Regions from separate parts of the Shewanella sp. SM21 genome, predicted to be linked through region 1. Evidence: riboswitches for the same ligand, from Rfam matches in the RefSeq annotation. Region 1 holds a riboswitch; the other holds the start of a gene.
The links. Region 1 has a riboswitch for cyclic di-GMP ahead of L5L94_RS06720 (glycosyl hydrolase family 18 protein). Riboswitches for the same ligand answer to the same signal wherever they lie in the genome.
Positions count from the first base shown of each region.

Region 2: another riboswitch for cyclic di-GMP. It lies ahead of gbpA (N-acetylglucosamine-binding protein GbpA); the one in region 1 lies ahead of L5L94_RS06720 (glycosyl hydrolase family 18 protein).

Region 1 covers NZ_JAKKRL010000004.1:129,655-142,252, forward strand. The annotation lists gene L5L94_RS06695 (DEAD/DEAH box helicase) at 1-358, opposite strand, end outside; gene L5L94_RS06700 (methyl-accepting chemotaxis protein) at 720-2,288, opposite strand; gene L5L94_RS06705 (HD-GYP domain-containing protein) at 2,820-4,085, shown strand; gene L5L94_RS06710 (aminopeptidase P family protein) at 4,272-6,059, opposite strand; gene L5L94_RS06715 (ROK family protein) at 6,453-7,238, shown strand; cyclic di-GMP riboswitch class I at 7,589-7,677, shown strand; gene L5L94_RS06720 (glycosyl hydrolase family 18 protein) at 7,791-10,397, shown strand; gene L5L94_RS06725 (FKBP-type peptidyl-prolyl cis-trans isomerase) at 10,530-11,000, opposite strand; gene L5L94_RS06730 (short-chain fatty acid transporter) at 11,251-12,598, shown strand, end outside.
Region 2 covers NZ_JAKKRL010000010.1:3,829-16,426, reverse strand. The annotation lists gene exeM (extracellular exonuclease ExeM) at 1-1,041, shown strand, start outside; gene L5L94_RS14510 (hypothetical protein) at 1,152-1,607, shown strand; gene L5L94_RS14505 (PaaI family thioesterase) at 1,713-2,150, shown strand; gene L5L94_RS14500 (YgjV family protein) at 2,247-2,489, shown strand; gene katB (catalase KatB) at 2,817-4,292, shown strand; gene norW (NADH:flavorubredoxin reductase NorW) at 4,408-5,574, opposite strand; gene norV (anaerobic nitric oxide reductase flavorubredoxin) at 5,567-7,096, opposite strand; gene norR (nitric oxide reductase transcriptional regulator NorR) at 7,323-8,930, shown strand; gene L5L94_RS14475 (TMEM165/GDT1 family protein) at 8,981-9,535, opposite strand; cyclic di-GMP riboswitch class I at 9,946-10,045, shown strand; gene gbpA (N-acetylglucosamine-binding protein GbpA) at 10,169-11,614, shown strand; gene L5L94_RS14465 (aromatic amino acid transport family protein) at 12,176-12,598, shown strand, end outside.

The DNA.
Region 1 (12,598 bases):
TTTGCGCTTGAGTCTCAATCTTTACGCCACCGTAAATGGTTAATACGCTAAAGTTTAAGTATTTGCAGTAAGCCGTAACGTTGTCAGCCACTTGAGCTGCAAGCTCACGGGTCGGCGTAAGGATCAATACGCGGGCATTCGACTTTAGCGTTTCGCTTGGCTTTTCAACCATCTTTTGCAGGATCGGCAGCGCGAAAGCGGCGGTTTTACCCGTACCGGTTTGGGCACTGGCTAAGACATCTTGGCCGCGGCGGATAGCAGGTATCGCTTGCTGCTGAATAGGCGTCATTTGTTGATAACCGCAATCTGAGATAGCGCGCAAAATCTCGGGGGAAAAACTAAAAGATTCAAATCTCATTTTGGATTCCTATCGTTCACTTATTCAAACATTCAAGCGCCACTAGCCTCTTTATCACTCGTCTAAAGGAGAGAGGTGTACCGGCTGGCTCATTCTTCCACACAGATTTTATAAGAAAAATGGCGGGCGCGGAGTATAGCAAAAATTTCGGTTAAAACCTGTACTTTTTAGTGTTTTGGCATTTTATCTGCATCATTTCATCAGGAGGGGATAAAAGGCTTGGTACTGGTTCAGGTGGGCTAGGTCTTATTGATCTATACAAGGGTTGAGTAAAATATGGACTCAACAATACGGATTAAAGCTCGCTATATTAGAAAATACCGCAACCTAGGCTGCGGTATTTTGGATCTTGCATTTATGTTTAACCGAAGGTGCGCCTCAGGCCAAGGGCTTTTTCGGCATTGTGTTTAAGAAGATGGGCGGCATCACCAATCAGATGGGTTGCAGCTAAGTTCTCGGCGCTGGCATGGGTGATGGAGTGAATATTACTGGCGATCTCATTGACCACTTGACGCTGTTGATCGGCTGCCACTGCATTTTGTTGGGCAAAGGTGTGGATGTCACTCACTTCTTGGTAAATGGTGTTTACATTGTCGGCGGACAGCTGAATATCGCTGGCACAACGCTCCGCATGTTGACGGCTTTGTTCCATTTCTTTGGCCCATGCGTTGAGCATAGTGAACATCTTATCGACACTCTTAGAAATACTGTTCGTTGATAGCTGGGTTCTGCTCGATAGCGCGCGAACCTCATCGGCAACCACGGCAAATCCACGGCCTTGTTCACCCGCACGGGCAGCTTCAATCGCGGCATTGAGGGCGAGGAGATTCGTTTGCTCGGCAATAGAGTCAATTTCGCCCATCGCATTAGCGACTTGCTCGGCTTCTTTATTTAATTGATGGGCATTGTTGGTGGCATCGGCAACAGACTTTGCCAGTTGCTCCATTTTTTGAGTGTTGGCCTTCATGTTGGCACTGCTTTTAAGGCAGAGATCATAGGCGGTATTGATGCTGGTGGACGTGAGATGTGTATTCTGCGCCACTTCTGTGATGGTTGAACTCATTTCTTCCATCGCGCCAGAGAGCTGTTCTAGCTGACTTTTCTCTTGATCTAGGCTGACATAGGTTTGCTCGGTCGCGACCACTAATTGATCGGCAATGGCATGTAATTGATTGGCTTGATCTTGGGTGCGCCCAAGTACGCCATTCATTTTGGCCTGTAGCATGATGAGCTGGAAATCGAGAATAGAAGAGGTATCTGCACCCGAGTAAATGTAACGACTGATAGAGTCATATTTGGTTTGCATTTCAATCAGTTTAGCGGGAATACGAAAAGCCTCATCGTAGAAAATGGCGAGGTTTAAACTCATCAGAATCGCCCCTGCGATAATCACGCCCCAGCCCCAAAAGTAGCCAGCGATCAGTAAACCTGTGGAGGCGACAACCGCAGATACGATACGTTTTTGCATTAAACTTAAGGGTTTAGGAATGGATTTGTCTAATTTGAGTCTTTGGTAAATCTCATTAGCTTTCGTGACGTAGGCGGCTTGAGGCTGAATGCGCACCGATTGGTAACCGACAATAGTGCCGTTTTCAAACAAGGGCGAAACAAAGGCATCGACCCAATAGAAGCCACCATTTTTACAGCGGTTTTTGACTATGCCGCGCCAAGATTGGCCTGACTTAAGTTTTTCCCACATTTCTTTAAAGGCGGCGCTCGGCATATCCGGATGGCGCACCATATTATGGGCACTGCCAATTAATTCTTGATCGCTATAGCCTGATACTTCGGCAAAGCGGGCATTGACGTAAGTGATGATACCGCGAGTATCAGTGGTGGAAATGAGTTCATCTTGTGGTGTTAAGCGGATTTCTTGATCTGATCTCTGTGTATTAACTATTTTATTTGCTGAGGCGTTACTCTGGCTCATTTAGTGTGTCCATTCAGGGCCGATGTGGTTCATTAGGGTTCAGGACGCGGTGTTAGGCGCGAATTTTATTGTGCTGACTCTCATCGGAGTAAGCTTGTTATGTGATAAGAGTATCATTTTTGTGTGGGTATAGGAGAGCGGTTTCTCATGGCTGACTGGTGAAAATCAATCGTTCGTCGTATTTATAAGCTATTGCAATATATAAAGTTTTTAAGTAGCGAGAATGTGGAGTTAAACGAGCGTTTATCCTGTTAAATCGTTAATTCTAGTATTTTGTATAGGGTTATTCTTTTATGTCTTGAGTGGGTATTTGTCATTCATCTTAAATATAAATTATGTTCGATGATATTGGACTAATGTCGTTGATTCGGCTTGATATCGCAGTATTCATGGAGCGCTTTATTGGCCTTAGTCTATTCTTTAATGGGCAACAAAAGATGGTTTATTTTTCCTTGCTTCAGTGGTGTATCTTGATTTTGCTCTTCTAGTTTATTAGCTCACAGCGGGAATGCTACATAAGAGGAACTTCCCATGGCGATATCACTTAGGCGTGGTGTAACTAAATTAGCCACAGCGTCCTTGGGAACAGCGGCGGCACTGCCACATTGGCGACGTTTGATTTTTGAACGTTTATTTGGCTTTCTAGCGATTCTCTGCGTGCCTGTATACATCACTAGTGTGTATTTATGCGTCATCGCCGATCTCTGGTTTATGGTGGTATTTGATACGCTGGCTTATCTGTTTTTACTGCTTTTACTGTATTTTCCTAAGCTTGCTGATAGTACGCGTTTTGGCTGTGGCTGCTTGCTGGGTTATGCAATTGGCATCGGTTTTTTAATTGCGATTGGCCCTTCGGGAGCAGGTTTTTTCTGGTTATTTATTTTCCCGCCGTTAGTCGGTATATTTTTAGGAAATCGAGCCAGCTTATATGCCCAGTGTTTGAATGGGCTAAGTTTGGTATTGATTGGTTTTGCCTATCATTTTAATTGGCTCAATTGGCCTGAAACCCAAGGTTATAGCGTCGGTATTTGGGCCGTTGTGGTGGTCAATTTTATCGTGACCAATGCCATGTTGACGTTAACTATTACTTATTTATTAGGTAAGTTGGCTGACGCACTCGATTCAACCTTAGCATCACGCCAAGCTACCGTATTAGGCTTAGCTAAACTCGCCGAATACAGAGATAACGAAACGGGCGCGCATTTGCTACGTATGCGGCAGTATTCGAAAATGCTCGCGTCGCAGCGACTACTGGCCGCCAATCCTCCTGCAGAATTGAACGAAGATTATATTCAAGACATTAGTTTGTCGGCCATTTTGCACGATATAGGTAAGGTCGGTATTGCCGATGCGATTTTGCTTAAACCGGGTAAACTAACGCCGCAGGAGTTTGAACAAATTAAAGCTCATCCTGTGATCGGGGGACAAGTGCTACGCAGTTTGTTGGAATATGCGCCCCAATGTACTTTTATTCAGATGGGCCGCGATATTGCTTCGGGTCACCATGAAAAGTGGGATGGTAGTGGTTATCCCCTTGGTTTGAAAGGTGAAGATATTCCGCTTTCGGCGAGGATAGTGGCCCTAGTTGATGTTTATGACGCGCTGACTTCTCCCCGATGTTATAAGCGGCCCTTTAGCCACCAAGAGGCTATCGACTTAATTATTGAAGGCAAAGGTCAGCATTTCGACCCTGAATTAGTCGATTGTTTTATTGAAATTCATCAGGACTTTGAAGTGTTGTCTAAAGCATCGCTGGATGATGCTTATCAGCCGATGGCACAACCTACTATGGTTTAGCGACTCATGTTTTTAAATCGTGTTTTGAAATCGTGTTTTGAAATCATGGTTTTGAAATAAGACGTGGGTTTTAAAACACACAGATAGCGCTAAAAAAACGCCCAATGCTAATTGCCTTGGGCGTTCTATTTTATAGCGCGTAAGTGACTAAAATAACGACTTAAATTGCTACTTATCAGCGGAGTGCTAAATTGCTTTAGTCACTTGAGTTAACCAAGCCAATTCATCCCCTGACATCAACGGAGAAAGTGTATTGAATACTTGCTGATGATAAGCATTAAACCAGTCTATTTCCCCTTGCGTTAACAGGCTCTTATCAATAAGGCGCGCATCCATAGGGATCATAGTCAACGCATCGAATTCATACATTTCACGCTCAGCCCCTTTAAGTGCTTCACAGTGTTGCACTACGACGAGGTTTTCTAGGCGAATACCGAAATCGTCGGTGCGGTAGTAACCCGGCTCGTTGGAAAGCACCATGCCGGGCATCAATGCGATACCGTTGACATTTTTACCTATGCGCTGCGGACCTTCGTGCACACTTAAAAAGTGACCCACGCCATGGCCTGTGCCGTGATCGTAATCAAAACCATGTTGCCATAAATATTGGCGGGCGAATGCATCGAGCTGCTGGCCTGAGGTGCCTTTCGGGAAGCGAGCTTGGTCGAGGGCAATATGACCTTTTAGCACCAGCGTAACCATTTTTTTATGCTCATCGGTCACTTCACCTATCGCAATGGTACGGGTCACATCTGTCGTGCCATCAATATACTGAGCGCCAGAATCCACTAAGTAGATGCTGTCCATTGTCATCATGGCTGGTGTGCCATTGTTGTGATTGTAATGGCACATAGCGGCATTAGGACCGGCAGCTGAAATCGTGTCGAAACTTGGCTCGCGGTAACGCTCATCTTCTAGGCGAAAGCTTTCCAATTTATCCGCAAGGGTGCCTTCATCGTGCATACGATTGGCTGCCACTTCGGCATCGAGCCATGCAAGGAATCGACTCACTGCGACGCCATCGCGGATATGACAGGCACGCATGCCGGCCAGTTCTGCGGCGTTTTTCTGCGCTTTAGGTAAAGCGACAGGATCGATTCCAGCAATTAATTTTGCTCCTGCCTCACGGGCAATGTTTTGTGCCCAAGCGTTTGCAGAATTCGGATCGGCAAGTAGTTTTACATCCTGCATGCTGGCGAGTGTATCGGCAAGAGATGCCTCGTCCTTAAAGCTTACGCCAGCACCAACATGCTCCTCAATGCCCTCTGGGAGTTTGCTTAAATCGGTGAAAAGCTGCATATCGCCATTGGCGTGGAGCAGGGCACTGCCGAGTACAACGGGCAGGCGTGGTACATCATTGCCGCGAATATTGAGTAGCCAGCAGAAAGAATCTAAGGCGGCGATTAAGGCGACATCACCACCGGCTTTTTTTACTAATGCACCAATTTCAATGCGTTTTTGCAGGCTGGTTTTACCAGCACTCTCGTTGCTAAACAAAGTGATAGGCGCGTTCGACTGTGCTGGCCGATTCTGCCAATGCAAATCGATAGGGTTTTGTTCAACTGCAACTAATTCGATTTGGGATTTATTTAAGGTTGCTTTGGCATTGTCATACCAAGCTAAGGTGTGTAAGCGCGCATCGAAACCAACGCGAGACCCTGCTGGTAGCGTGTCACATAACCACTCAATTTGTGGTGTATCGGTTAGGCTTTCATAACTGAAAAGTGTGGCATCGACTTGCAAACGAACTTGAACCGTATAGCGGCCATCGGTAAATATTGCGGCTTTATCTTTCAATACGATAGCCATACCCGCCGAACCGGTAAAGTTGGTTGCCCAGTACAAACGTTCGTTATGTGCCGGCACATATTCGCCCAGATATTCGTCGGCACGGGGAATAATAAAAGCATCGAGATTAGCAGATGTTAATTCGTTACGAATAGCACCGAGACGGTTAGCGATTGATTGTGACATAAGGGCTCCAATTAAGACTGGCATGCTATGCGAGTCGGTAGGCGAAGATCGCCTAAGGATGAGTAGGTTTATGTTGATTTGAGTTTTAACCGGCTCGGATTATCGCAAGTCTAGCGCGCTAGATGCAAGGGTAGCGAATAAAGGATTTTGTATACAATCGTGAATTTGTGCAGGTAAGACGCTTGAGGTTATGGAGTTTATTGTTAATTTATTTATGTGATTTTGAGCATGAAAAGTGAATTAAATAAAAGGTTGGTCATGTTTTAATTAGGACTTGTTCCTTAAAAATTAGCAACTTAAGTTTTATTCAATCGCTAACATTTGGACCCTATGCTAACATTTGCCATCTCTACTCGGGGTCAGAGTGGGGCACATGTATCAGTGGAGTAAGCGATGCAAATACTAACAATAGATGTGGGCGGTACCAAAGCCCTGTTCGAACTTCATCTCGCGGGACATACAGAACAATATAAAATCCCCACAGGTGAAGGTTTTAAAATTGAAGAGTTAAATAATCAAATCGCGGCGTTTGAACGTGATTATGATTTACAGCATTACCAACTAGCGATTGCCGTACCTGGACTGGTACAAAATAATCGTTTGGTTTCTTGTAAATCTTTACCTGGACTCAATGGATTGAGCTTCGATACAGTCAAAACCCAGGGTGAGCTTAAGTTTATCTGCAACGATATCGATGCGGGTATGCAAGCGACTTGTGATGCCAAATATGCCTGTGAGTTATTGGTCATGTGCGGCACTGGGATCGGTATGTCTATTGCCTTTAATGGACAAGTCTTTACGGGAGCGACGGGCGTGGCGGGGGAGTTGGGGCCTTGTCGCGTGATGACCGAATCTGGCGAGTTTAGTTTAGAGCAACTGGCCAGTGGCGATTCAGTGCGCAGCCGCAAAATCTCCACTCAGGATGATTTATATCGCGCGGGCAGTTATCTCGGCATGGGATTAGCGTGGGCGGTTAATTTATTTAATCCCAATCGAATTTGGCTCGCTGGCGGTATGATGAATAGCGCTCCTTACTACAAAGGCTGTCTCGAAAGCTTAAAGAAAATGGCATTGAGCGCGCCCTTAGCAGAGATGAAAATCAATCGTGTCGATGATATGGAAACCTTGGTTTGCCGCGGTTTATCTGTGATGCTCGCAAGGGACTACCCCCGCGCATAAGAATAATAAATGCCCCGCGCATAAGGATCATAATGTTGCTCGACAATGGTTTGCGCCATGAATGTTTAGTGATTGAGGTTTAGCTGCATAAGCGACGTAAATTGTGAAATATAAAGCAGGACTTATGATGCCTTTGGCATATCGAGTCCTGTTTTTTTTATTCTTAAAGTATTCAGATAATCCTCATTATCCAAAGTAAATATTAGCGATAGTTTAATTTGCATAATTCCTTTCCTATCAGATGCCTAGTTCTATTTACGATTTTAGCCAATAACACAGTTGATAATATTTTGTTGCAATTTTATTGCGCTTACGCTTATGCTGATATTTGCAATGACAACGTTGTCATTGTGTGTAAAAGGCAAACCAGTTGAAAAACTGGGACGCAAAGCCTCCGGTCTAAGGGTTCGTCTGTACCTATGATAGCGGGGATACCACAGGTTTTTCTTCGTGCAGTTGTCAGTCGTTTTGCATGGTTTTAAGAGAGTGTTGTTTCCTGTTTACGCTTTGTTTGCCTTATTGATTCATATAAAAATTCAATAGGGATATCTCATGTTCAAGACTCAAATTTCAACATCAGCCTTGCTAGTGGCATCAGCGCTGGCATCTACCATCAGTGCCAGCGTTTTTGCAGCAGCGCCCGGTAAACCGACTTTAGGTTGGGGCGAAACTAAGTTCGCTATTATTGAAGTGAATCAAGCGGCTACCGCTTACAATCAATTAGTTACGGTGAAAGATGCCGCCGACGTCTCCGTCAGTTGGAACCTTTGGAGTGGCGATGTGGGCAATAAAGCCCAAGTGTTGCTCAACGGCAATGTGGTTTGGGAAGGCCCATCTGGCGCGTCGGGAACCGCTAACTTTAAGGTGAACAAGGGCGGCCGTTATCAGATGCAAGTACAACTGTGTAACAGCGATGGTTGTACGGCGAGTGATGCTAAACAAATCCTCGTGGCTGATACTGACGGCAGCCATTTAGTGCCACTCAATGCTCCCCTAAAAGAAAACAACCGTCCCTATGCTAATAAATCAGGCAAAGTGGTGGGAGGTTACTTTGTCGAATGGGGCGTATACGGCCGTAAATTTCCGGTCGATAAGATACCTGCGCAAAACTTAACCCATATTTTATATGGCTTTACCCCAATTTGTGGTGGTGATGGCATCAATGATAGCTTGAAAGAAATCGAAGGCAGTTTCGAAGCGTTGCAACGTGCTTGTAGTGGTCGTGGTGATTTTAAAGTTGCGATTCACGATCCTTGGGCGGCGATTCAAATACCGCAGGCGGGAGTGAGTGAGCATTCAGATCCTTACAAAGGTAACTTCGGTCAATTGATGGCACTTAAGCAAGCACATCCAGATTTGAAGATTTTACCTTCGGTCGGTGGTTGGACCCTCTCGGATCCCTTCTTTTTCTTTGGTGATAAAACCAAGCGCGATATCTTTGTCGCTTCGGTGAAAGAGTTTCTACAGACATGGAAATTCTTCGATGGCGTTGATATCGACTGGGAATTTCCAGGGGGGAATGGCGCTAACCCAAATTTAGGTAATGCCAATGACGGTGAAACCTATGTGACTCTGATGCGTGAACTGCGGGCAATGCTTGATGAACTAAGCGCCGAAACGGGTCGTACCTATGAGCTGACCTCTGCTATTAGCGCAGGTGACGATAAAATTCAAAAAGTCGATTATCAGGCTGCTCAGCAGTACATGGATTACATCTTCTTGATGAGTTACGACTTTAATGGTGGTTGGACTAATACTGAACTCGGCCATCAAACCAATCTGTATGAAGCGAGTTGGGATCCCAATACTCGTTACACCACAGCTAATGGCGTTAATGCGCTGTTAGGCCAAGGTGTGACCCCAGGGAAAATTGTGGTCGGTGCCGCTATGTATGGCCGCGGCTGGACAGGTGTGAATGGCTACAGTGGTAATAATCCTTTCACGGGGACGGCAACGGGCAAAGTAAAAGGTACTTGGGAAGCTGGTGTGGTGGATTATCGTCAGATAGCGAACGATTACATGGGAAGTGGTTGGACTTACAGCTATGACGAAACGGCCGAGGCGCCATCTTTGTTCAAGGCATCTACTGGCGATTTAATCACTTTCGATGATGCTCGTTCAGTTAAAGCTAAAGGGCAATATGTGCTTTCTAATCAACTTGGTGGGCTTTTTGCGTGGGAACTTGATGCCGATAATGGTGACATTCTGAATGCCATGCACGAAGGTTTAGGCCATGGTGAAGGCACCACTCCGCCAGTGAATAAAGCGCCCATTGCCAATGCTGGCGCGGATGTGAATGTCACCGGTCCCGCCGATGTGACGCTCAATGGTAGCGGTTCGCGCGATCCTGAGAATAGCGCGCTGACGTATTTTTGGACGCAAGTGTCTGGCCCAACAATTACCATCGCGAATGCGGATATGGCGAATGCGACTATTCAACTGGGAGCAACCCAAACCGATGTCGCCTATGGTTTTAGCCTTAAAGTCACCGATCCTGAAGGGCTATTTGCCAGCGATACTGTGCTGGTGACGAACAAGGCTGATACGCCTAATCAAGCACCTGTAGTGACTCTGGCTCCGACTGCGACAGTTGAAGCGGGTAAAACCGTCAGTATAGTGGCGAATGCCTTCGATGCAGATGGTGATGCCTTAACCTACGCTTGGACTGTGCCCGCAGGCGTGTCGGCAATCGGACCAAATAGTGCCACGTTAGTCGTTACTGGCCCCAATGTTACCGAAGCGACCCTCTATGGTTTGAGCGTGCTGGTTTCCGATGGTGCCTTAGATGCGAGTGCATCGACGAATCTGACCGTGACGCCAAAAGTGGTAGGTGGTGGGTGCGATGCAACCGATCCCAATGCCGGTAACTATCCTGCTTGGCAAACCAGTGTGGTGTATAACACGGGCGATACTGTGAGTCATAGTCAGTTGGTATGGAAAGCAAAGTATTGGACGCAGGGTAATACGCCATCTCGCATCGCAGACCAATGGCAGCTACTCAGCCAAGTTGATCTCGGTTGGGATGCGGGTGTGGTGTATAATGGCGGTCAAACCACCAGCTATAACGGTCGTGTATGGAAGGCGAGTTACTGGACTAAAGGTGATGTACCGGGCGTTGCGGCGGTATGGGTTGATATTGGCGCGGCAACCTGCCAGTAATCATCCAAAACTTTGATATTATTGGTTAAAAAATAAAGCCCTGCGAAGATTCAGGGCTTTTTTCTTTATTAAGCGTTAGGTTTTTTTATGAATACAGCCGAATGCGTTAAGACAGACTCATTGAAGACTGATTTAATCAATCTTAAGCAGTTCCACATCAAAAATTAACACAGAACCACCACCAATCTTGCCCGTACTACGGTTACCGTAGGCGAGTTCACTGGGAATAAAAAAACGCATTTTATCGCCAACAACCATAAGCTGTACGCCCTCGGTCCAACCTTTAATCACCCTATTAAGCGGAAATGCGATGGGTTCGCCGCGATCAACCGAACTGTCAAACACAGTACCGTCAATCAAAGTGCCATGGTAATGGACTGTCACTGTATCGCTGGCTTTAGGATGAACTGTGCCATCGCCCTGAGTTAATACTTGATATTGCAAACCTGAAGCTGTGGTGATCACACCTTCTTTGGTTTTGTTTTGTGTTAAAAACTCATTGCCTAAACGGATATTTTCTTGGGCGGCTTTTTGGCCGTTCATCGAGGTAAAGAAGTAAAAAATCACCCCAGCAATCACCACAACGGCAAGTAACATTTTCATATAAAGAGCACCTTAGTTAATTTTTGCCATATTATCAGTTTTTTAGCATCAGATGCTATCGGCACTCGCGTGTGCGTTGAGCGGGATATCTGGTGCTACCAGTTCAAACCGTTAAAAACTCCCTCAAGACTTTATCCTGCTTTAGAGATCGCTTAATCTGTGGGCTTAAGACTCAATAAAAATTCAATAAAAACAAATAAGAACTAGGGCGTGTTGACGTTTTAGTTCAGATAATAAACAAGGAAAGTCTATGTTAAACAAAGCGGCAAAACCTTTGGTCAAACTCGTCGACCGATATCTACCCGATCCCTATATTTTCGTGCTTTTACTTACCTTAGTCGTATTAATTGCTGCTGTGGTCGCCGAACATAAAACCCCGCTGGAAGTCATCAATTATTGGGGCGATGGCTTTTGGACGCTGTTAAGTTTTTCGATGCAGATGCTGTTAGTGCTGGTGGCAGGATTTATGTTGGCAAGCTCGCCGCCGATTAAAAAGCTGCTCGATGCCATTGCTGGATTGGCTAAGTCGGCACCACAAGCCATTATTTTAGTGACTTTGGTGTCACTGGCCGCCAGTTGGATTAACTGGGGTTTTGGGCTAGTGGTGGGCGCGTTATTTGCCAAAGCCTTAGCTCGCAAAGTGAAAGTGGATTATCGACTGCTGGTCGCCAGCGCCTATTCCGGCTTTGTGGTTTGGCATGGTGGGCTTGCGGGTTCGATCCCATTAACCATAGCGACGGTGGGGCATTTCTCTGAATCGCAAATCGGTATCATCCCCACCAGTGACACCATTTTCGCGAGTTATAATTTATTGTTAGTGGCAATTCTGTTTGTGGTCATGCCCTTAGTAAATCGCTTTATGTTGCCAGAAGAAAAAGACAGTGTTTATGTCGACCCAAGCGCCCTTGATGACAAAGGCGCTGAACTTGATGCTTTGGCGTTAGAGCTTAACTCTGCAAATGTGAGTGATCGTCAGCCTGAAAGCCGTCCTGCGGATAAGTTAGAAAATAGCCGTTTACTCGGCTGGAGTGTAGGTGGCGCTGGGCTTGTATATTTAGGTTATTACTTTTGGGTGCAGGGCGGCAGCTTAAATCTCAATTTAGTGAATTTCTTATTTCTGTTCCTCGCCATACTGTTACATCAAACACCACGCAGTTTATTAACCAGCTTGAATGAGGCCATTAAGGGCGGCGCAGGGATTGTTATCCAATTTCCCTTTTATGCGGGCATTATGGCTGTGATGGTGCAATCGGGTTTAGCCCAAAGTATTTCGGAAGGTTTTGTGGCCATCGCTAGCGCCGAGAGCCTGCCATTTTGGAGCTTTATCAGTGCAGGAATTGTGAATATTTTTGTGCCATCGGGAGGTGGCCAATGGGCCGTGCAGGCACCGATTATGTTACCCGCCGCACAGGCTTTAGGTGCAGATGTCGCTCGGGTCGCAATGGCCGTTGCTTGGGGAGATGCGTGGACTAATTTGATTCAACCTTTCTGGGCACTGCCTGTGCTGGCGATTGCAGGCTTAAAAGCACGGGATATTATGGGTTTTTGTTTAATGCAATTGATGATCACTGGCGTGATTATCAGTATCGCGTTGAGCT
Region 2 (12,598 bases), on a different contig from region 1:
AACGGTTTTGGTGAGAAGAGTGCGATTAAGGATTTAGTCGATGCACTAAATGACAAGCAGACGCCTGAAAACGCCTATAGCTTTGTTGAAATCACCGATGCTGATAAGTATGACGGCAAGTACTTTGGCACAGATGCGATTACTGTCGGCATGTTATACCGTGGTGGTAAAGTGGCTTTAGCAGGGGCTGCACAAGTTATCGGTACTCCAGAACAGCACGCCAGTGCTGGCAGCGTGACTCGCACAAAAGATGGCAAAACTGAGACTAACCCTGGCAATGATGCTTATCAACGTCACAGCTTAGCGCAAACCTTTAAAATCCATGATGAGTCTCTGACCGTAGTCGTTAACCATTTGAAATCTAAAGGCTCAGGCTGTTTAGAAGATTGGGCTAACTTCGAAGAGTCAGTTGATCCTGCCGATCAACAGGGCAAGTGTAATGCTTTCCGCGTATCTGCAGCCAAAGTCTTGGGTGAAACGCTAAAAGACGTGAAAGGCGACTTACTGATCATCGGTGATATGAATGCCTATGGTATGGAGGATCCTATCCGTGTACTAACCGACTTCGATGCGAGCAAGTCAGAGCGTGACATCCTGACCGCTTCGTGGACGACGCTCGACGGCAAAGTGTTTGAGCGCCAAGGCAGCAAGATTGAAAAAGGTTATGGCTTTATCAACTTGAACACGAAAGCCCACGGTGCAAGCACTTTCTCTTATAGCTATAACGGCGAGTTAGGTAACTTAGATCATGCTTTAGCCAATGCTAGCCTAGCCAAACGTTTAGTGGATATTGAAGATTGGCATATCAACTCAGTGGAATCTAGCCTGTTTGAATACGGTAAGAAGTTCTCTGGTGATCTGGCTAAATCTGAAAATGCTTTTTCTGCATCGGATCATGATCCTGTGATTGTTGCTTTAAGTTATCCTGCGCCAGTAGTGCCGCCAAAACCTGAGCCAAAGCCTAAAGATGATGGCGGTGCTTTAGGTTATTTAGGTTTAGCACTGATGTCCTTGTTTGGTTTGCAGCGTCGTCGCCGTTAACCTGTATATGGGGTTAACTCACAAGTGCAATTTGTGAGCTAGACTGAAACAAAGGGATGGTTAACCATCCCTTTTTTATCTCTTTTTTTCAGTTTTTATTAGGAGTGAGTATGGATACCACCTCAAATCCGCTGAAAACCATGAATATCAAGGCGCCACTGTGGTTTTACTTTGTCGCAACGCTCAGTTTGTTGTGGAATATCATGGGGCTGATGGCTTTTGTGATGCAAATGACTATGACGCCAGATGCACTCGCACAGATGAGCCCAGATCAAATTAAACTCTATGAAACGACGCCAATTTGGGTTGATGCTGTGTTTGGCTTTGCCGTGGTTTCAGGGGTTCTAGGATGCCTATTATTGTTATTCAGAAAATTAATTGCTTATAAAGTGTTGGTCGCCTCGCTTATCGCTATTTTGTTGCAAATGACCTATGTATTTTGCATTCAGCAAGCGGCTGTGGTGCTAGGAGCTGACGCGTTAATTATGCCAAGTGTAGTCGTGGTGTGGGGATTATTTCTTGTCTGGTTTAGTCAGCTAAGTACCGTTAAATCTTGGTTAGTTTGAGCCTTATTTTTGCTGATATTGATGTGACCAGCTGAGAGTAAACTAGTTGAACTTCATCCACTTCACAGTAAACTGCTGATTGGTTTTATTGACTAGGAAGTTGCAATGAGTATTTGGTTTAGAGCTGTAACGTTAGAGGATTGCGCGCGTTTAGACGCCGGTATGGGTGGCAAAGGCACCTTGATGCAGACTTTAGGAATTGAGATCAGTGAGATTGGCGACGATTACATGAAGGCCACTATGCCAGCCAGTCCGGCGGTGCATAACCCTTTGGGCATAGTGCATGGTGGCGCGAATGTCGCGCTTGCTGAAACCGTTGCCAGCTATGCGGCAAATTTCGCGGTGGATTTTGAGCAGTACTATTGTGTCGGTCAAGAAATTAACGCTAACCACTTACGGGCTTCCCGTAATGGGGTATTAACCGCCACGGCTAAGCCTATCCACTTAGGGAAGCGCAGCTCTGTATGGGAGATTTTAATCCACAACAGTGCGGGTGAACTGACTTGTATTTCACGGATGACGGCGGCTGTCGTTAAACGCTAAATGCTAAATGCTAAATGCAATGAGCCAGCTTATTACCTGTGGTGTGAATGGCGTATCAATCGTTTGATTTAAATAATATATAGATAAGGATTGGATATGGATAACGCTACAATTTGGGAATGGGTTGGTTATTTAGCTTCAGTGGTCGTTGCAATATCACTGATGATGTCAAACATTAAGAAACTGCGCTGGTGGAATCTCATTGGTGCGGCTTTATTTGTGGCCTACGGTGTGGCAATTGGGGCTTATCCTGTTGCCTTAGTTAACTTTTTTATCGTGCTGATTGACACTTATTATTTGGTTAAGCTTTATCGTGAAGCCGACTTATCCAGCAGTTAATGGCAGTGTATCAGCTTAACTCCGCTTTCTCGCACCGCACTTCGCTCCATTGTCCTGAGCAGCTATTTGGTTTTTCAACAGCATCTTAAGTGATGTGAGCGGACCATTGGCTGTGAGTCCGTGTAATTCATTAACTGTCTTGCTAAACTCATTTTTAATCTTTTTTTTAGATTGTATAAATCTAGTTTAATCGTTTTATTCTCAAGTGGTAATTCTCTATTCTTGCTCTATCGACAACACGTCGCCAGCCAAGGAGATAAACCATGGCCACCATTTACGATTTAATTGAAACCTGGTTAACCAGCAATCAAGACTAAGGAGCAGGGCATGAGTCAACAACATCAAACAAGTCAGTACTTAACGAGCCAAAACGGCGCCCCAGTGGCCGACGATCAAAACTCACTGTCGGCGGGTGAACGTGGTCCTCTGCTATTACAAGATTGGCATTTAATTGAAAAGTTAGCCCATTTCAACCGTGAGCGTATTCCTGAGCGTATCGTGCATGCTAAAGGTACTGGGGTTTACGGCACATTTACGCTGACTAAAGATTTAAGCGATTACACCATTGCTGACCATTTCAATGGTGTTGGTAAGCAAACCGAAACCTTTATTCGTTTCTCAACCGTAGGTGGAGAAATGGGTTCTGCCGACGCAGAGCGCGATCCACGTGGCTTTGGTTTACGTTTTTATACTGCCCGTGGTAATCACGATATCGTGGGTAATAATACGCCGACCTTTTTCTTACGAGATGGGATTAAGTTTCCAGACTTTATCCATACGCAAAAGCGTAATCCTAAGACAAACTTAAAAGATCCGCAGGCTATGTGGGACTTTTGGTCATTGAACCCAGAAGCCATGCATCAAGTGACCATTTTGATGTCGGATCGTGGTATTCCGGCGAACTACCGTCAAATGCACGGTTATGGTTCACACACTTTCTCGCTGTGGAATGCCAAGGGCGAGCGTTTCTGGGTGAAGTTCCACTTTAAATCGCAGCAAGGTGTGGTCAACTTAACCAATGAACAGGCTGATAAATTAAAAGGGATTGATCCCGATTCATCGCAGCGCGATATGGTGGTTGCTATTACTGATGGTAACTTCCCGCGTTGGACAGTTAATGTGCAGATTATGCCTGAGGCGGATGCCAATACTTACCATATCAATCCATTTGATTTAACTAAGGTTTGGCCGCATAGCGACTATCCATTACTTGAGATTGGTGTATTAGAGCTGAATCGTCTGCCACAAAACTACTTTGCTGAAGTTGAGCAAGTGGCATTGGCACCGAGCAATTTGGTCCCAGGCGTCGGGGCTTCACCAGACAAGATGTTACAAGCGCGTTTATTTGCCTACGCCGATGCGCAGCGTTACCGCATTGGTGCTAACTACAACCAATTGCCAGTGAACTGCCCGCATGCCGCTAAGGCAAATCACCATCAACGTGCAGGTGCGATGGCGGGTACACAATGTCCTTACCATGGCAGCCAAACTGGTGCTGATGCTTCGGCAAACTATGGCCCGAACAGCACTGCTGATGCCTTGGTTGAGCCAGTAAACTTTAGCGAACCACCATTGCGTTTAGAAGGTGAAGCGGCGCGTTACAGTCGTTATAACCAAGACGATTATACCCAAGCGGGTAATTTGTATCGCATCTTCTCTGAAGCTGAGAAAGCGCGCCTAGTGGCAACAATTTCGGGTTCATTAAGTCAAGCGAGTTTAGATGTGCAGCAACGTATGGTGGCGCATTTTACTCAAGCCGATGCGGATTACGGACAACGTATTAAAGCGGCATTAGGTCTTTAAACTGTTGCTGTTGCGAATGTTTGAATAATAGTGGAAACGATAAAACTGAGTAGAAAGCCTCTACTCAGTTTTTATTATCAGCGACAACAATATTAACATTCTCGTTAATGTGCTCTTAGGCCGCGATGAGCGCTGCATTAGGGCTATTTAGCTGCTTTAACAATCCAAATGCTTGCTGCATTTTATCCTCGGTTACGATAAATCCTATAAATGTTTCATCCACGTCGAATGCTTTAATACAGCTTCCTTGAGCATCAATATCGACTTGCCAGCGATAGACGCCATTCACTGTTATACCGCTGAGCTGCATAGGTAACAGTGGCGTTTTCACTTTAATGAGCATGGCGGGAAAATTCACTGCTGTCGGTTGGTTCAGTAATGTGTTCGCCAGCGCATTGGCGCTCAGTAACGCAGGTTGCAAATAGGCCCTATTTTGGCCGTTGATTTGGGCGCAATCACCTAGCGCATAAATATGGGCATCGTTGGTTTGTAAGCATTCGTTAACGACGATACCTTTATTGACCTCTAGCCCCGCATGCTGGGCAAGTTGACTGTTAGGGATCAGTCCGGCTGCACAGATAACCGCATCACAAATAAACCGTTGGTCATTATCTAGGCACACAGAGATACTGCCATCTTGGTGTTGCAGTTGGCTGACTCGGGTTTGCAATTGCACTGTGACGTTATGCTGCTTTAGTACAGCGGTCAGTTTGTGGTTTAACATTTCGGGTAGCATATTCGGCATTAAGCTCGCTTGTGGATCGACCAAAAACACTTGCTTACCTGCAGTTGCTAAGTCCATTGCCAGTTCAACTCCGACCAAACCAGCACCGATAACCAGTACTCTCCTCGCGCCATGGATGTCTGCTTCGCAGGCCTGATATTCTATTAAGCTGTTAACTGTGTGGATGATATCGACGCCATCTCCCTCTATAGGTGGAATAAAGGGCCGTGCACCCGTGGCAAGCACTAATTTTTTGTACGCAATTTCGCGTCCTTGATGGCAACAGACTACCTGACGAACTTTATCTATTTTTATGACTTCACAGTGATTTATTACATCAATTTGTTGCTCATGTGCAAATTCAGTCGCGGTCAATTTTATGAGGTCTGACGCCATTTTTTTAAGGCTAAACACATGGCTTAAATCTGGTTTATGGTATTCGTCACCAGAGTCGGCTGTGATAACTGTAATCGGTTGTTCGCGGTTTAAACGTCGCAGTGTTTTGACTAGCTGATATGCCGCGAATCCACTGCCGATAATGACGATTGGCTTAGGCATTAGTCACCTCATTTTTTATGACAGCGAAAACGCTTTTACCTAGGCCACATTCGGGACAGAGGAAGTCTTCGGCCACTTGAGTCCAAGGTGTGCCAGCAATGACATCTTGATTAGGTTCTCCTTTTTCAGGGTCGTAAACCCATTGGCAAACGGTGCAAATCATTGATTGTGTATCATTTAATTCGCACGCGTTTGTTGCAATCGGTGCCGTCACAGGGACGTTATTAGTAGCAGTGTTTTCAGCTGTTTGACTGGCCGTGGTGGCTTGGCTAGGTTTTGACATGACTTGATTAATGATAGAGCGACTATTCGCGCTATCAAGGGGCCGCAATGCCCATTCTCGCGCGATTCGCTGGCCGTGCTGACGGCATTCTTGCATCGCATCTCGATCGGGACGCCATTTGACTTTTAATCCCACCGAGGTTTCAAAACCAGCATCCATCAAACGAGTGTGAATTCTATCGACTGCGCCGCCATTCCAGCCATAACTACCAAAAGCTGCCGCCTTTTTATTGCGAAAACGCAGGCCCGTGATTTCTTCAAGCATGGCGGCAATTTTAGGCATCATCACATTATTCATGGTGGATGAGCCGACTAAAATACCTTTTGACCTAAATGCCTGTGCAAGGATTTCGTTTTTATCATGACGTGCGACGTTATACACTTTTACTGCTACATTGGGGTCAACATCATGAATACCTTGAGCAATACCGTCGGCCATCATGCGAGTATTATTGGACATAGAGTCGTAGAAAATCGTGATGCGGTCTTCTTGATAAGCGTCGGCCCAAGCTAAATATTGGTGAATAATTTGGGCAGGATTATCACGCCACACAATGCCGTGTGAAGTTGCGATCATATCTACAGGTAAATTAAAGCTTAATACTTCGTGAATTTTAGCCGTCACTAGGCTGCTAAAGGGCGTTAAAATGTTTGAGTAGTACCGTAGGCATTGTTCCATTAATTCATTTTGATCAACCTCATCATTGAATAAATGTTCGTCGCAATAGTGTTGGCCAAAGGCATCGTTACTGAATAAAACCGCATCTTCGGTGAGGTATGTCATCATGCTATCTGGCCAATGCAACATAGGTGCTTCGATAAATATCAGTTGCTTACCATTGCCTATCGCTAAACTATCCCCTGTCTTTACGGTAATGAAATTCCATTCTGGGTGGTGGTGATGTCCTACAATGGAGTCGACCGCATTTTCACTGCAGTAAATTGGAGTGTTAGGAATTTTGGCCATTAATGCAGTCAGGGCGCCTGAGTGGTCTTCCTCTGCATGGTTCATCACAATATAGTCTATGTCGGTTAAATTAATTTCAGCTTCAAGATTTTGTAAGAATTGCTGGCTAAAACGATGATCAACTGTATCAATTAACACGGTTTTTTCTTCACGGATAAGGTAGCTATTGTAGCTTGTGCCTTTAGTTATTTTGTACTCAGTACCATGAAAATCTTGCACTTCCCAATCGCGTTGACCCACCCAGTGGATATTGTTTTTTACATGAATAGTCATAAATACACCTGTGATAATTAATAATGAATGCGCTACGTAAATCTTGCTTATTTAGTTAAATCTCTTATTGCACTCACTATGCCAACATTGTAAGGCGTTGATTTTTATTGGTATTAACGTATTTCAACATTTGAAATCACTTGTTGGTGTCATAATGACAATTTGATATTGGTCAAATTGACATTACACTGTTGTCAATATGACTTTATTTGACTGTGGATGTGCTATGAGTGCCCATGCTGATTTAACTCAGTTAGCCTTAGATTTAACTGTCGGCGTGTCGACGCAAGACAGATTTGAGCGTTTGTTGGCAGTGGTCAGGCGGCGTGTCAATTGTGATGCTGCGGCATTATTGGCATTTCGGGAGCAGCAATTTGTCCCCTTGGCGATAGATGGGCTCTTTGCCGAAGTGTTAGGGCGGCGCTTTCAAATTAGTGAGCATCCGAGATTAGAGGCTATCGCCCGTGCTGGCGATGTGGTTCGTTTCCCTGCCGACAGTGAACTTCCCGATCCGTATGATGGTTTAATTCCACATCATAGTGCGAACTTACATGTACATGCTTGCATTGGTTTACCACTAATCGCGAACGATCGCTTAATTGGGGCGCTCACCATTGATGGTTTCAACCCTCATCAGTTTGATGGTTTTAGTGATAGCGAGTTGCGTGTGATCAGCGCACTGGCCGCAGCCAGTCTTAATACTGCGTTATTGATGCAACAGCTAGAATCCCAAGTTGTTGAAGTTTCCAATGGCACTGAGGTGCTCAATCGTCCTGCTAGTCAGCAGGAGATCATAGGGCAATCCACACAGATCCAATCGCTAAAGCAGCAGATAAGTGCTGTGGCAGGCACTGATTTATCGGTATTAATTACCGGCGAAACAGGGGTGGGTAAGGAGTTAGTGGCTGCGGCGATACATAATCAATCGACCAGAGCCGATAAATCACTTATCTATTTGAACTGCGCTGCACTGCCTGAGTCCGTCGCCGAAAGCGAGTTATTTGGGCATGTAAAAGGGGCATTTACGGGGGCAATCAGTCATAGGCAAGGCAAGTTTGAACTCGCTGACAAGGGGACCTTGTTTTTAGATGAAATCGGGGAGCTTCCCTTGGGGCTGCAAGCTAAGTTATTGAGGGTTTTACAATACGGTGAATTACAGCGAGTGGGCAGTGATAAGAGCCTAAAAGTGAATACTCGGATTATTGCTGCCACTAATCGAATTTTGCACCAAGAGGCAACGGAAGGGCGCTTTCGTTTCGATCTTTACCATAGGTTGAGCGTATTTCCTATCCACGTAGCACCATTAAGAGAGCGTGGGCAAGATATTGTTATGCTGACAGGTTTTTTTCTTGAACGTTGTAAAGCGAAGTTAGGACTCACCCATATCAATATCACACCCGCAGCGCAGCAGTTATTAGAGCAATACACATGGCCGGGTAATGTGCGTGAGCTAGAGCATGCGATACACAGGGCTGCGGTGTTGGCGAAAGCCGAGCTAAAAACGGCTTACATCAGCTTAAGTGATAAACATTTTCAGCTCGATTCTTTGATGAATCAAGCACACAGAACAGTCGACGAAGATAGACCATCAGATGCCGCAACGCCAGCCAGTGAATTAGTATTTAGGTCTGAGTCGGCCTGTCGTGAGCGACAATCGCAAGATAATTCCAGTGTTATGCTGGGGCTTAAGGCTGCGACTGAGAGATATCAGCGTCAACTTATTCGCCAAGTTTTAGCCGCGAATCAACAAAATTGGGCTGCGTGTGCAAGAATATTGCAAATCGATACAGGTAATTTGCACCGACTTGCAAAAAGGTTAGGTTTAAAAGAATAAAATATTGCGTGAAGAAATTTTATTCTGCAGCAAAACCCCTGCCTCGATTCTTAGAAGAACAGGGTCGCGACACCCAGTAGTGCGAACAATATGGCGCAGCCACGGTGTATCCACAACATAGGCAATTTTTCGGCGCTGAAGTGGCCTGCGATCACTACGGGTACGTTAGCAAGCAGCATGCCTAAGGTTGTGCCAGCAACCACCATAGTTAATGAATCGTATTTTGCGGCTAATACCACAGTTGCGATTTGCGTTTTATCCCCCATTTCGGCGATAAAAAACAGGATAAAGGTGGCGAGAAAGGGGCCCATTTTATAGAAACGGCTCTCTTCTGCATCGACTTTATCGGGGATTAACACCCAAAGAGCGATCGCGAAGAATGACGCAGCCACTAAATAACGTGCAAGATCTGGGCTTACCCAGTTAATGGCCCATTGGCCAATCCAAGCTGCGGCAAAATGGTTAAATAATGTCGACAGCAAAATACCTAAAATAATGGCGGTTTTATTTTTAAATCTTGCGGCGAGGATTAGTGCAAGTAATTGAGTTTTATCACCAATTTCAGCGATAGCAACCGTAAAGGTTGAGGCAAGTAGGGCTTCCAAGTGTGATCCTTTAGGGGTGGTTATGACATAAGCACAATAAACCGTCCACCCCTAGGTGCGGTCATTGTGCTCAGGTCTTGCTGGGCAAATCTATGATTTGCTGTGAACACCATGGCATGTTGCCAAGTATGTTGATGTTCACCCTAGATGACGATGGCTCGAAATCCAGTTAGCTACTCCCCCGAAGCGAGGTGGGCATTATACCTAGGTAAGATTTAGTTTCAAGCACGAGTTTATAACAGTAGGTGCTGATAAATGTTTGACAGGTGTCAGAAAAATACCGATCCACATTCTGTAACTTAATGAATATAAATGAATTATTTTTTGACAACGTTGTCTTTTGTTGCTAATTTAGCCAAGTCATTTCTACTTGGTTACATACTGTTAACTCGTAGTGACTCAATGATAACGACTGTATTTGGCAAACTAATTGAAAAGTTAGGACGCAAAGCTTCCGGTCTAAGGTTGTAAATGGATTTTTTAGTGAACTAAGATAGCGGAGTTGCCGCAGAATTCGATTTCTGTGAAAGATAAACGACTGCTGTTTAATGCTGTTGTTTGCCCAAATACCACTTTTATATCTAAGCCTATCATTATGTTTAGGATGATAGGCAATCAATGGAGTGCATTAAAGTGGCAAATCCTACTGTTTTTTCCCCTATTTCTAAATTGAGTTTATTGGCCGCGGCAGTAATGGCGACGAATGCGTTTGTGAGTATCTCTGCGCAGGCGCACGGTTATGTTGTGGCACCTGAATCGCGTTCATATGCCTGTAAAACAGGTAAAAATGCCAATTGTGGCGCGGTGCAATGGGAGCCGCAAAGTGTTGAGGGGCCATCGGGTTTTCCTGAATCAGGTCCTGCTGATGGCAAACTGGCGAGTGCTGGCAATGGTGCTTTTTCACCTTTGGATGAACAAAGTCCGAGCCGTTGGGCAAAGACGGATATTAAAGCGGGCTGGAATAAGTTCAGTTGGCAGTTCACAGCAAACCATGTCACCCGTAATTGGCGTTACTATTTAACTCGCCAAGATTGGAACCCAAACCAAGCTTTGAGCCGAGCGAGCTTTGACTTAGCACCCTTTTGCGTAGTTGATGGTGGTATGGAACAGCCGCCTAAGTTAGTGACCCATGACTGCTACGTGCCAGAAGGTCGCAGTGGTTATCAAGTGATCTTGGCCGTGTGGGAAGTTGGAGATACGACGAATAGTTTCTACAATGCTATCGATGTGAACTTGGGCTCGGGTCCTGTTGTGCCGAGTGAATGGCAAGATGTGGGGGATATCAATCCGTCACTCGATCTAAAAGCAGGCGATAAAGTGATGACCCGGGTGTTTGACGCCAATGGTGAGCAAGCGGCTAAGCAAACAGTCATTACCATTAGTGATGCGACTCAAGGTGATAAACAAAATTGGCCTTTCCTATTAGCGAGCGCGATTAATGCCCAGCAGTCCCAGTTAAAAGCGGGACAACAAAATGCATCGGGTGTGATTGAGCCTGTGTATGGCAAAAACGACATTTTTACAGCGAAAAACTCAGGTATTGAGCGTGTCGAAGTAGGATTTGATTTAGCTCCTGCTCCGGGCAACAGCTTAGAAGTCACTTCACTTGCCGACGATTATCAAATTATCGATGGTGCGGCGAAGGTCAGCTTTGATGTGACCAGTAACGCCGAGATGCTAGTGTCAGCGTATTTGTTTAGCCATGATGGCACAGCGGCAGGTTTTGTGAGCCAAACTGTTAACAATACCAGTGCTAGCTTAGTGTTAGACGTCGTTGAGCCTAAAGCTGGGCATTATCATTTGCAGGTAAAAGCTGAGCCTAAGCAAGGTGATGTTATTCAGCAGAACTTTGATCTCTTCTTAAAGGATCAAGCTCCTGCACCAGAAGCTGATTTTGTATTCCCAGCAGGCGTGAAAGGTTACGTTGCAGGTACTACAGTGTTACAGCCTAAAAATGGCAAAGTGTATCAATGTAAGCCATTCCCTTATAGCGGCTATTGCGTGCAGTGGTCGGCTTCTGCCACAGGATTTGAACCAGGTGTTGGCGCTTCTTGGGCTATGGCGTGGACTGAGCTGTAAATTAACTTTTTGAGCTAACCTAGCTTCAAAAAGGTGTCATTGGGCTTAAACATATCCGTGTGTTTAAGCCCTTTTTGTCTGCATCGGATGGAAAAAGACCGGCTTTATTTTGATTCGAGCCTAATACAAGATTACAGGTATTCTCAACAAAGGTAGCGATTTTGTTGGCTTGTATATTTTCGTTTATCACAGCGCTATTAAGTTGTTACCGTACCGTTTGCTACCCTTCTTTGTTCACAACTGGCTTGCCCACTGGGTTTGGCTCTGTTAATGTCCCAAACTATCTATTTAATCGATGCTTATATCGGTACATTAATTTGGGCTATCACAATTGAAAGTCATGCCATTTTTCAATAATCGATTTAGTTAGCCTCAATGGCTACTGGGTTGAAACATTCAAAAGCTATTGGGGCCAATTGATCTGCTAGGTCGAGATCTGATTGGATGCTTTAAGTGATGTGTCGCTTATTTCGATTTAAGACGCAAGGCTTTATCGGTTCAAATCTTACTCAAATAAAATAATAATTAATTATTGAACAGGACTATTGTGTGAATTCAAAAATGTTAGGCTCGATCGCCATCGTTGCCGGGACGGCCATTGGCGCAGGTATGTTAGCGTTACCTTTAGCCACAGCGGCTTTAGGTATTATCCCTGCTTTAGTGTTACTCGTTGTTATTTGGGGCGTGTCCGCCTATACCTCATTACTTATGCTCGAAATTAACTTACGCACTGGCGTGGGGGATAACGTGCATGCTATTACGGGTAAGTTACTGGGTAAAAAAGGTCAAATAATTCAAGGTGCTTCTTTCCTGAGTTTATTATTTGCCTTGACCGCGGCTTATCTCACCGGCGGCTCTTCGTTATTAGTGCTTAAAGCGAAGAACATGTTCGATATCGTGCTCGATAATCAAGTCGCAGTGTTGTTATTTACACTCGTGCTCGGTGGCTTTGCGGCGCTAGGTGTTGCTTGGGTCGATAAAGTT